DNA from 2 places in the Hydrogenophaga sp. GW101-3F08 genome. Region 2 is predicted to be linked to the other one. Evidence: predicted binding sites of a transcription regulator. Region 2 holds the regulator's gene; the other holds the start of a gene.
What was found. The regulator NrdR, encoded in region 2, represses ribonucleotide reductase genes. The targets are predictions, from matches to a motif close to CACNANATNTNGTG.

Region 1 (4,838 bases), on a different contig from region 2:
ACAGGGTGATGCCGCTCAAGATCATGGCGGCGTACTTGGCGACATCGCCGAACACCAGGAAGGAGTGCACATCCATCCACAGCTGATCGCCGCGCAGCCCAACGTTGAGCACCTTTCCGCTGATCGCGTCGATCTGGATTTCCCGGGGTGAGCTGAAACCGGAGCTCGCTTCCAGACGAACCTTCCACATGCGTTTGCCCGGGCGCAGCTCGATCCGGTTGATGTCGTCCAGGGACTTGGCCCCCGGCAGGTCCATCTCCAGCACGATCTCCGCGATGCGCTGCACCGGCAGGAACTGGCTGAACTCGCCCTTCTCACCTTTGCGCGAGGACGGCTGCAGGTATTCGAGGTCTTTCTTGAAGGCGAGAAACAGGCCCGACAACACAATGACCAGGAAGACCAATCCCAGAAACAGGGACATCCATTTGTGCGTGAAGCGGGAGAACTTGGCGAAGCGGGCCATCGAATCCGGGTGACGCTTCCCTGCGGCGGAGGTGTTTTTCATGGTGCAATTGTGTTTTTTGATGCAAATGCAATTCATTCGCATTACAAATTATGCCCAAAAAAACACCCGCCTCCCCCCAGGCGCCGTTGTTGTTGGCGCCGGCACCGACCTACCGGCATTCAAAGCGCTGAAACCGAGCGCCCAGCTCCGCCAGATCGCTCGCCGACAGGCCGTCCAGCGGCGCGCCCGGCTCGCTGCAGGTCTGCAGCACCCAGTGCGGCACCAGCTGCGCCGCCAGCGCGTCGGCCAGCCGGAACAGATCGTCGCGGCTGAACAGCCCGGCGTGCCAGGTGGTGCGGCATTCCAGGGCCAGGCCCCGGTCCAGCAGCAGGCCCAGGCTCTGCGCGGCCCGCGCGCCGCTGCCCGGCGTGCGGGTGATGGCGTCGTAACGGTGCGCCGGCGCCTTGACGTCCAGGCCCACCCAGTCCAGCCAGGGCAGGGCCTGCGCCAGGCGTTCCGGGTACATGCCACCGGTGTGCAGGCCGGTGACAAAGCCCAGCGCCCGCACCTCGGTCAAGGCCGGCACCAGCGCGGCCTGCAGCGTGGGCTCGCCGCCCGAGAACACCACGCCGTCGAGCAGCCCGCGGCGCTGCTGCAGAAACGCCCGCACGTCCGACCAGGCCAGCGCGCCGGGGGCCGCCGCGTCCAGCAGGGCCGGGTTGTGGCAATAGCCGCAGCGCCAGGGGCAGCCCTGGCAGAACACCACGGCCGCCAGCCGGCCGGGGAAGTCGATGCCGGTGAGCCGGGTCAGGCCGCCGATGCGCAGGCCCTCAGCCGTCACGGCCGGTCGCGTGGCAGGCACAGGTCCTTCACTTCCTCGGTTCGGCAAAGAAGCGCCGTTCGGCGTGTTCGCCCTGCTTGCCCCGGTTGAAGCTGCTCACGGGGCGGTGGTAGCCCATGACGCGGGTCCAGACCTCGCAGGGTTGGCGCTCGTCGTCGCGCAGGTTGATATCGGCAGCCGTTGACTTGACGGCAGATGGGGTCGATGCGTTCATGGGTGTTTCCTTTTGGGGTGGTTGAAAGACGGGGTATCAAGCGGCTTGCAACTGGCGTTTGGCGGCCAGTTTTTCCGCATCGCACACGGGGCAGAACGGGTGCTCGCCAGCGAGGTAGCCGTGGGTCGGGCAGATGGAGAAGGTGGGCGTGACGGTGATGTAGGGCAGGCGGTAGTTGGTCAGCGCGCGCTGCACCAGCGCGCGGCAGGCCTCGCCGCTGGTCAGGCGCTCGCCCATGTACAGGTGCAGCACGGTGCCGCCGGTGTACTTGCGCTGCAGCGGGGCCTGGCGCTCCAGCGCCTCGAACGGATCGTCGGTGAAACCCACGGGCAGCTGCGAGGAGTTGGTGTAATAGGGCTGCTCGGGTGTGCCGGCCTGCAGGATCGTGGGCCAGCGCTTGCGGTCTTCGCGCGCGAAGCGGTAGGTGGTGCCTTCGGCCGGCGTGGCCTCCAAGTTGTACAGGTGCCCGGTCTCCTCCTGAAAGGCCACGATGCGCTCGCGCACGTGGTCGAGGAAGCGCAGCGCGAAGGCGTGGCCCTCGTCGGTGCCGATGTCGTGCGCGTCGCCGCTGAAGTTGCGCACCATCTCGTTGATGCCGTTCACGCCCAGGGTGCTGAAGTGGTTGCGCAGCGTGCCCAGGTAACGCTTGGTGTAGGGGAACAGGCCCTGGTCCATGAGCCGCTGGATCAGCTTGCGTTTGGTCTCCAGGCTCTGCTTGCCCAACTCCAGCAGGCGGTCCAGCGCGGCCAGCAGGCCGGCTTCGTCGCCCGCGTGCAGGTGGCCCAGGCGGGCGCAGTTGACCGTGACCACGCCCAGGCTGCCGGTCTGCTCGGCGCTGCCGAACAAGCCGTTGCCGCGCTTGAGCAGCTCGCGCAGATCGAGCTGCAGGCGGCAGCACATGGAGCGCACCATGTTCGGCTGCAGCTCCGAGTTGATGAAGTTCTGGAAGTACGGCAGGCCGTACTTGGCCGTCATGTCGAACAGGCGCCGCGCGTTCTCGCTCTCCCAGGGGAAGTCGGGCGTGATGTTGTAGGTGGGGATGGGGAAGGTGAAGACCCGGCCCTTGGCGTCGCCTTCGGTCATCACCTCGATGTAGGCGCGGTTGATCAGGTCCATCTCGGCCTGCAGATCGCCGTAGCAGAACGGCATCTCGCGGCCCGCGATCACCGGCACCTGCTCACGCAGGTCTTCGGGGCAGACCCAGTCAAAGGTGAGGTTGGTGAAGGGCGTCTGCGTGCCCCAGCGCGAGGGCACGTTGAGGTTGTAGATCAGCTCCTGGATGCACTGGCGCACGGCGGCGTAATCCATGCCGTCCTGGCGCACATAGGGCGCCATGTAGGTGTCAAAGGACGAGAAGGCCTGCGCGCCGGCCCACTCGTTCTGCAGCGTGCCCAGGAAGTTGACGATCTGCCCCACGGCCGAAGACATGTGTTTCGGCGGCCCCGACTCCACCTTGCCCGGCACGCCGTTGAGGCCCTCGTTGAGCAGGGTGCGCAGCGACCAGCCCGCGCAGTAGCCGCTGAGCATGTCGAGGTCGTGGATGTGGATGTCGCCCTCGCGGTGGGCTGCGCCGATCTCGGGCGTGTAGACGTGCGAGAGCCAGTAGTTGGCCGTGACCTTGCCGGCCACGTTGAGGATCAGGCCGCCCAGCGAGTAGCCCTGGTTGGCGTTGGCGTTGACGCGCCAGTCGGCGCGCGTGAGGTACTCGTTGATGGAACTTTCCACATCCACCAGCGTTTGTTTGTCAGCGCGCAGCGTGGCGTGCTGCTCGCGGTAGACGATGTAGGCGCGCGCCGTCTTGAAGTGGTTGGCCGCGATCAGCGTCTGCTCGACCACGTCCTGCACCTGTTCGATGTGCGGCGCCTCGCCGCGGAACCGGTGGATCAGCACCTTGACCACCTGCGCGCACAGCAGCGCGGCCTCCGGCTCGTCGAACTCGCCGCTGGCGGCCCCGGCGCGGGCCAGCGCCGCACCGATCTTGTGGGCATTGAACGGCTCGCGCTGACCACCTCGCTTGACCACCTCGCGGGGCAAACTGACCACCATGGCGTCCTCCATCGGGTTCTCCTCATTCGGGGTTAAAACACTACCTATGGTGTGCACGATACCCATGACACGCTATATGTAGTTTGATGTGCGACAAGAAATCGCACGCCCCGGAGGCCCGAAAACGCCCAAAGACCGGCTTGATGCGCATCAAGCCGGCGCCCTGGCCCCGGCCCTGCCGCCGGGGGAGGGAAAGCGCCTAGCGGCGCAGCCGGCAGGCGTCGCCGCTGGCCTGGCGGCGCACCTCCACGCAGTCCAGCTGCTGCGCGTAGCGCGCTTCCATCGCGCGCCAGATGAAGGTGCAGAGGTTTTCCAGCGTGGCCGGGCCGAGGTCGGCCACCTCGTCGAGGAAGCGGTGGTCCAGCGCCTGGCGCAGGGTCTCGATGTGGCCGCGCAGGTGGGCCAGATCGACCAGCATGCCGCTCTCCGGGTCGGGCTCGCCCGCCAGCGTGACCTCGGCGATGTAGGTGTGGCCGTGGATGCGCAGGCTGGGCTCGACATCGATCTTGCGGCGCAAGGTGTGGGCGGCCTCGAAATAAAAGCTCTGACTCAGTTCGTATCTCATCTCAATCCATCTCTATCAACTCAATTCACATGCCACGGCAGTTCCCACACCGCATGAAACCTGGGCGCGCCGGCCCCTCACCCCAACCCTCTCCCCAGCGGGGAGAGGGAGCCAAACCCGCGGCCGGAGGGCGTGCCTCGCCCAGGGCACCCGTGGAACTGGCTTTGCCAGGCCACAGGGTGCGCCCCCTCCGGGGGGACGCCGCGAAGCGGCGCAGGGGGGTCATCGGATCCCCAACACCTTGTGCGTCTGCACCGAGAGCCGCCAGCGCGGGTCGGCCAGGCACAGCGCGGTGGCCAGCTCGGTGTTGCGGCGCGCCAGCGGGCCGTCCATGGCCTGCAGGAAATGGTGGTCGAACGGCAGCTCGGCCAGCGCCGCCAGGTCCAACCCGTCCTGCGGCACCACCACCTTCAACTCCTGCCCGCGGGTGAGCAGCAGCGGAGCGCCGGCCTTGGGGCTCACGCACACCCAGTCCAGCCCGGCGGGTGGCGCGAGCGTGCCATTGGTTTCCACCGCGATGGTGAAGCCGCGCGCGTGCAGCGCGCCGGTCAGGGCCTCGTCCACCTGCAGCAGCGGCTCGCCCCCGGTCAGCACCACCAGGCCGGGGGCCGCGCCGGCGGGCCACTGCCCGGCGATGGTGTCGGCCAGGGCCTCGGCGGTGGTGAACTTGCCGCCCAGCGTGCCGTCGGTGCCCACGAAGTCGGTGTCGCAGAAGGTGCAGACCGCG
Region 2 (4,838 bases):
AAGGCGCTGCCACCGGAATCAGGGTTTATCACATCCGCGGTGGGCACACCCCGACCACACGGACTTCCGCCGGCTTCGCGCACTTGCCGCGCCATCAGTTCCACGGCAGTGCGTCCGCTTTCCTGCATGCGGGAGAGCTGCTCGGTGGTGCGATAGGCCTGCTGATTGGTGACGAACACGCCGATGACGCCTCCCACCAGGAACAAGCCCAGCGCAATGGCCACCATGAGCTCAACAATACCGAAGCCGCGAATCTGTCTGCGGGAGGGGCGGGGTCTGGAAATTCTGGGACGCTGGGTCATGGTTGTTCTCACAGCACACTGATCGTCTCGACCATCTGATTGGAGTCGCCGCTGATAGCCCGCGTGTCGTCCCAGAAGATGCGGACGGTGCATCGCTCACCCTGGCAGGTGATTTCGCCGCAGGTGGTGTCGCGATTTCCCAGGGTCTGCTTCAGCGCCTGCATCCAGAGACGTTGGTCGCTGGTGATCAGTGTGGTGCTGGCGCTGACGCTGCATGTTCTGCTGATGTTGTATTGCCCGGTACGCGCGGCATTCACGTTGGCGCGCATCGCGTCCAGCATCAGGTAGCTCAAGGTCACGGCCTGGCTGCGCTCGAATGCGCTCTGGTTGTTCTTCAGCGTACTGCTTTGCAGGCCTGCAATGCCCAGCAGGCCGATGGCCAGCACGAGCACGGCCACGAGCACCTCGATGAGGCCGAAGCCTCGTTGGGAAGAACGGCCGGCACGCGCCGGACGGGCAGGTTGTCTGTGTTTATTCGACATGGATCGATCCCGTGCGAATCCGGATGTTGCGGGTTTGTGCGCCTGACGTGATGGTGATCTGGCCACCGGTGATCAAGGTGGTACCGACGGTGGCGGTGCTGCAGGTGCAGCTGTAAGGCAGGCCGTCGGCCCGGTAGTCTGCGCAGAAGGTGCCCACCGTGGTGCTGCCTTGCAGGGTGCCTTCGCGGATGGCCGTGGCTGAAGAGGGCGTGCGAACGATCCAGCCAGTGCTCGCACTGCAGAACCGGTGCGTTGCGTTCTTGCGAATGGCTTCGCTGCGCGCGGTTTGCAGCCCACCCAGCAACTCGTTGGATTGCGCAGCGACCCGATTTTTTTCCATCATGCCCTGGAAGCTGGGTACGGCGATACCCAGAAGGATCGCTGCCACGGCGAGCGTCACCATCAGCTCGATGAGCGTAAAGCCGCCCGAACGGTGTCGAGTCGGCTTGCTCAATGGGTATGTGGACTTGTCCAATCGATCTCCGAAACAAACAGCAACTGGTAACAAGGTCAGAGTAACCTCTGGCCTGCTATGTTTTCATAGCGTAACAGTCGGGTTTGGCCCGGATGTACGAAGAACGATGGACGGAGCGTCTGTCCGACTGTACGGAAACGGTGTTGATGCCCTTGGTGCTTCAGCCACTGCTGCGTGAGGTGGTTTCTCTCACGGCGTCCATGAACTCGTTCACATCGTCGAAGCTGCGGTACACGCTCGCGAAGCGTATGTAGGCGACTTTGTCGAGCTTCTTGAGTTCGCGCATCACCATTTCACCCAGGCGGGTGGCGGGAACTTCGCGGACGCCCAGGTTGAGCAGCTTTTCTTCGATGCGCTCGATGGCGGCGTCGACCTGCTCGGTGCTGACCGGGCGTTTGCGCAGCGCCAGCGCGAAGGACGCCCTGAGCTTGGCGGGCACGTAGTCGACGCGCCGACCGTCTTTTTTCACCACAGCTGGAAAGCTGACTTCCGGGCGCTCGTAGGTGGTGAAGCGTTTTTCGCAGTGGCTACATTGGCGGCGGCGGCGGATGAAGTCGGCGTCTTCGGAGATCCGGGTCTCAACGACCTGGGTCTCCAGGTGACCGCAGAAGGGGCATTTCATGGGTACACCAATATACAGAGGGTTGCTGCCTGGCCGCCCACTGGCGAGATGCGCTACCGATGACGGATCGCGTCCCGCGCGGCGGCGCAGGCAGGAGCATGGCTTATTTATAGACCGGGAACCGGGCCGTCAGCGCGTTGACCTTGGCGCGCACGGCCTCGATGTTGGCCGGGTCGCGCGGGTTGTCCAGCACGTCGGCGATCAGGTTGGCGGTCAGCCGGGCCTCTTCGTCCTTGAAGCCTCGGGTGGTCATGGCCGGGGTGCCGATGCGCACGCCGCTGGTGACCATCGGCTTTTCTGGGTCGTTGGGGATGGCGTTCTTGTTGATCGTCATGTGGGCGCTGCCCAGCACGGCCTCGGCTTCCTTGCCGGTGATGCCCTTGGCGCGCAGGTCCACCAGCATCACGTGGCTCTCGGTGCGGCCGCTCACGATGCGCAGCCCACGCTGGGTCAGGGTCTCGGCCACGATCTGGGCGTTCTTCACCACCTGTTGCTGATAGGCCTTGAACTCCGGCGCCAGTGCTTCCTTGAAAGCCACGGCCTTGGCCGCGATCACGTGCATCAACGGGCCACCCTGCAGTCCTGGGAAGATGGCGCTGTTGATGGCTTTTTCGTGCTCGGCCTTCATCAGGATGATGCCGCCGCGCGGGCCGCGCAGGCTCTTGTGGGTGGTGGAGGTCACCACGTCGGCAAAAGGCACTGGGTTGGGGTACACGCCAGCCGCAATCAGTCCGGCGTAGTGGGCCATGTCCACCATGAAGATGGCGCCGACGTCTTTCGCCACTTTGGCGAAGCGTTCGAAATCAATGCGCAGGCTGTAGGCCGAGGCGCCGGCAATGATGAGCTTGGGCTTGGTCTCGTGGGCCTTGCGCTCCATGGCGTCGTAGTCGATTTCTTCCTTGTCGTTCAGGCCGTAGCTGACCACGTTGAACCACTTGCCGCTCATGTTGAGCGCCATGCCGTGGGTGAGGTGACCACCTTCGGCCAGGCTCATTCCCATGATGGTGTCGCCCGGCTTGAGGAAGGCGAGGAACACGGCCTCGTTGGCCGAGGCGCCGCAATGCGGTTGCACGTTGGCGGCGTCGGCGCCGAAGATCTGTTTCACACGGTCAATGGCCAGCTGTTCGGCCACGTCCACATACTCGCAGCCACCGTAGTAGCGGCGGCCCGGATAGCCTTCGGCGTATTTGTTGGTGAGCTGGGTGCCCTGGGCGGCCATGACCGCGGGTGAAGCGTAGTTTTCGCTGGCGATCAGCTCGATGTGGTGTTCCTGGCGCGCGTTTTCGGCCTGGATGGCGGCAAACAGTTCGGGATCGGTTTGCTCGATGAGGATGTTGCGGTCGTACATGGTGGCAGTCTTGGGTAACGTGGATCCCGGCGCGATGTGGACCACATCGGCAGGGGCTGCCCAGGCGAACGGCTGAACACCCGGTCGGGCCGGGCGGCACGCTTCCCAGTGGTTGTCCCGGCCGCTGATCGCTTTCAGCGCCGGGGGGCCACGTCAACGCAGCCAGTCAGAAGGAGTTCGTCCTTCGGTTGGTGCGCCTATCGCCAGTCGCGTACCCGGTTAGTTTAGCCGAGGCTTGCGCGGGCCATGGCTGTCAAATGGAGAGATCGGACGCCCGTGGGGTTTGCGTGTGCGGCTCGATCACGAGTTCGCCAGAGGCGTCTCGGGTGGGACGACGGGGGCCGCAGGCGCTTCCGCTTCGAAGTCGGTCGCAGAGTCTGGCTCGGGTGTGGGCTCGACGGTCGCGGGTGCGATCACCTGGGTGCGTTGGATTTGCGGGAAATAGCGTGGCATGGGTTTGCCCAGGGCCACGCTCTGGATGCGCAGGTGTTCCGCCATGACCTTGTTGATGTAGTCACCGCCATCGGATGAGACTGCGCCCACGTAAAGCCGCAGGCCGCCCTCGATCGAGCCTGCCTGCTTGATGCAGTCCTGCAGCACTTTGGCGCCCACACGAAGGTTCGACACCGGGTCGAAGGCCGCCAGTCGCCCGCCGAAATCCTCGTATTTGTCGGTGTGGACCCGGGTCAGCACCTGCATCAGGCCTTGTGCACCCACGGGGCTCTGTGCAAACGGGTTGAAACGCGACTCGATGGCCATGACCGCGAGGATCAGCGTGGGATCTACCCGGGCTTTCTGGCCGACGTCAAAGGCCTCCGCCACCAGCACGCTCAGGGGTTCGGGCGCCACACGGTATTTGCGGCTCAACCAGAAGGCCACATTGGCCTGCTGTTTTGGGAGGTCGGTCGGCTGGACGGCGGTGACGCGCTCGATGGCGCTGGGCTCGGGGTTGAACACGGCCGCGTCTGCGGTTTCGGTCGTTGCTACTTGGCGCTCCAGCAACCAGCCGAGCAGCTGTTGTTCGGCGCTGGTTCGCAGATCGCTGCGCGCGGCCAGCGTGATCAGTCCGACGGCCAGCAGGGTGCCCAGCAGCGCCAGGCCATTGTGGGTGATGTCGAAAAAGCCGCGGGACACATCGCCCAGTGCGGCCATGAGGGCCGCCTTGGCACCTTTGGTGCTCCTTGTTTGTTGTTGTTGCGCTGTCATGTTGTCGCTCCTTTCTGTGTCGCCCTGACGGGTGGGTCCGGTCGACTGGATTGGGTCGCCATCGACGGCAGGACCTCATGGGCCTGGCGATCGACTTAGCCGGGTTCGGCAGCGGGTCGGGTTTACCCTGGATGGGCAAAGCCGACGGATGTTATGGAGTTGTACATGTCAAGTCAATGTTTAAGATGTTATTTATTATGACTTTTGTGTATTAAGAAGATGTGATGGACTGTGATGCACAGACATCCCTAGCGACACCACCAGCGTGGATCGGGCTTCCAGTCCCGTGTGCCACTTTTGACCGTTTGTCGGGCAATTGATACCTTTCGTTCTCGGGGTGGGTCGTTCGAGGCGGGTGAATGGGCCGTGGTTGCGTGATTGAAAATCCACATGGTCGCACCTG

Region 1: the regulator NrdR is predicted to act here: its motif matches at 3,585-3,598, upstream of AC07YZ_RS20845 (ribonucleoside triphosphate reductase).

Annotation. Positions count from the first base shown of each region.
Region 1 covers NZ_JBWKZP010000009.1:210,137-214,974, reverse strand. The annotation lists gene AC07YZ_RS20860 (PepSY domain-containing protein) at 1-463, opposite strand, end outside; gene AC07YZ_RS20855 (anaerobic ribonucleoside-triphosphate reductase activating protein) at 615-1,307, opposite strand; gene nrdD (anaerobic ribonucleoside-triphosphate reductase) at 1,315-1,500, opposite strand; gene AC07YZ_RS20845 (ribonucleoside triphosphate reductase) at 1,537-3,558, opposite strand; gene AC07YZ_RS20840 (6-pyruvoyl trahydropterin synthase family protein) at 3,746-4,111, opposite strand; gene queE (7-carboxy-7-deazaguanine synthase) at 4,334-4,838, opposite strand, start outside.
Region 2 covers NZ_JBWKZP010000002.1:706,867-711,704, forward strand. The annotation lists gene AC07YZ_RS08945 (PilW family protein) at 1-302, opposite strand, end outside; gene pilV (type IV pilus modification protein PilV) at 311-784, opposite strand; gene AC07YZ_RS08955 (GspH/FimT family pseudopilin) at 774-1,259, opposite strand; gene nrdR (transcriptional regulator NrdR) at 1,420-1,881, opposite strand; gene glyA (serine hydroxymethyltransferase) at 1,985-3,229, opposite strand; gene AC07YZ_RS08970 (lytic transglycosylase domain-containing protein) at 3,530-4,381, opposite strand.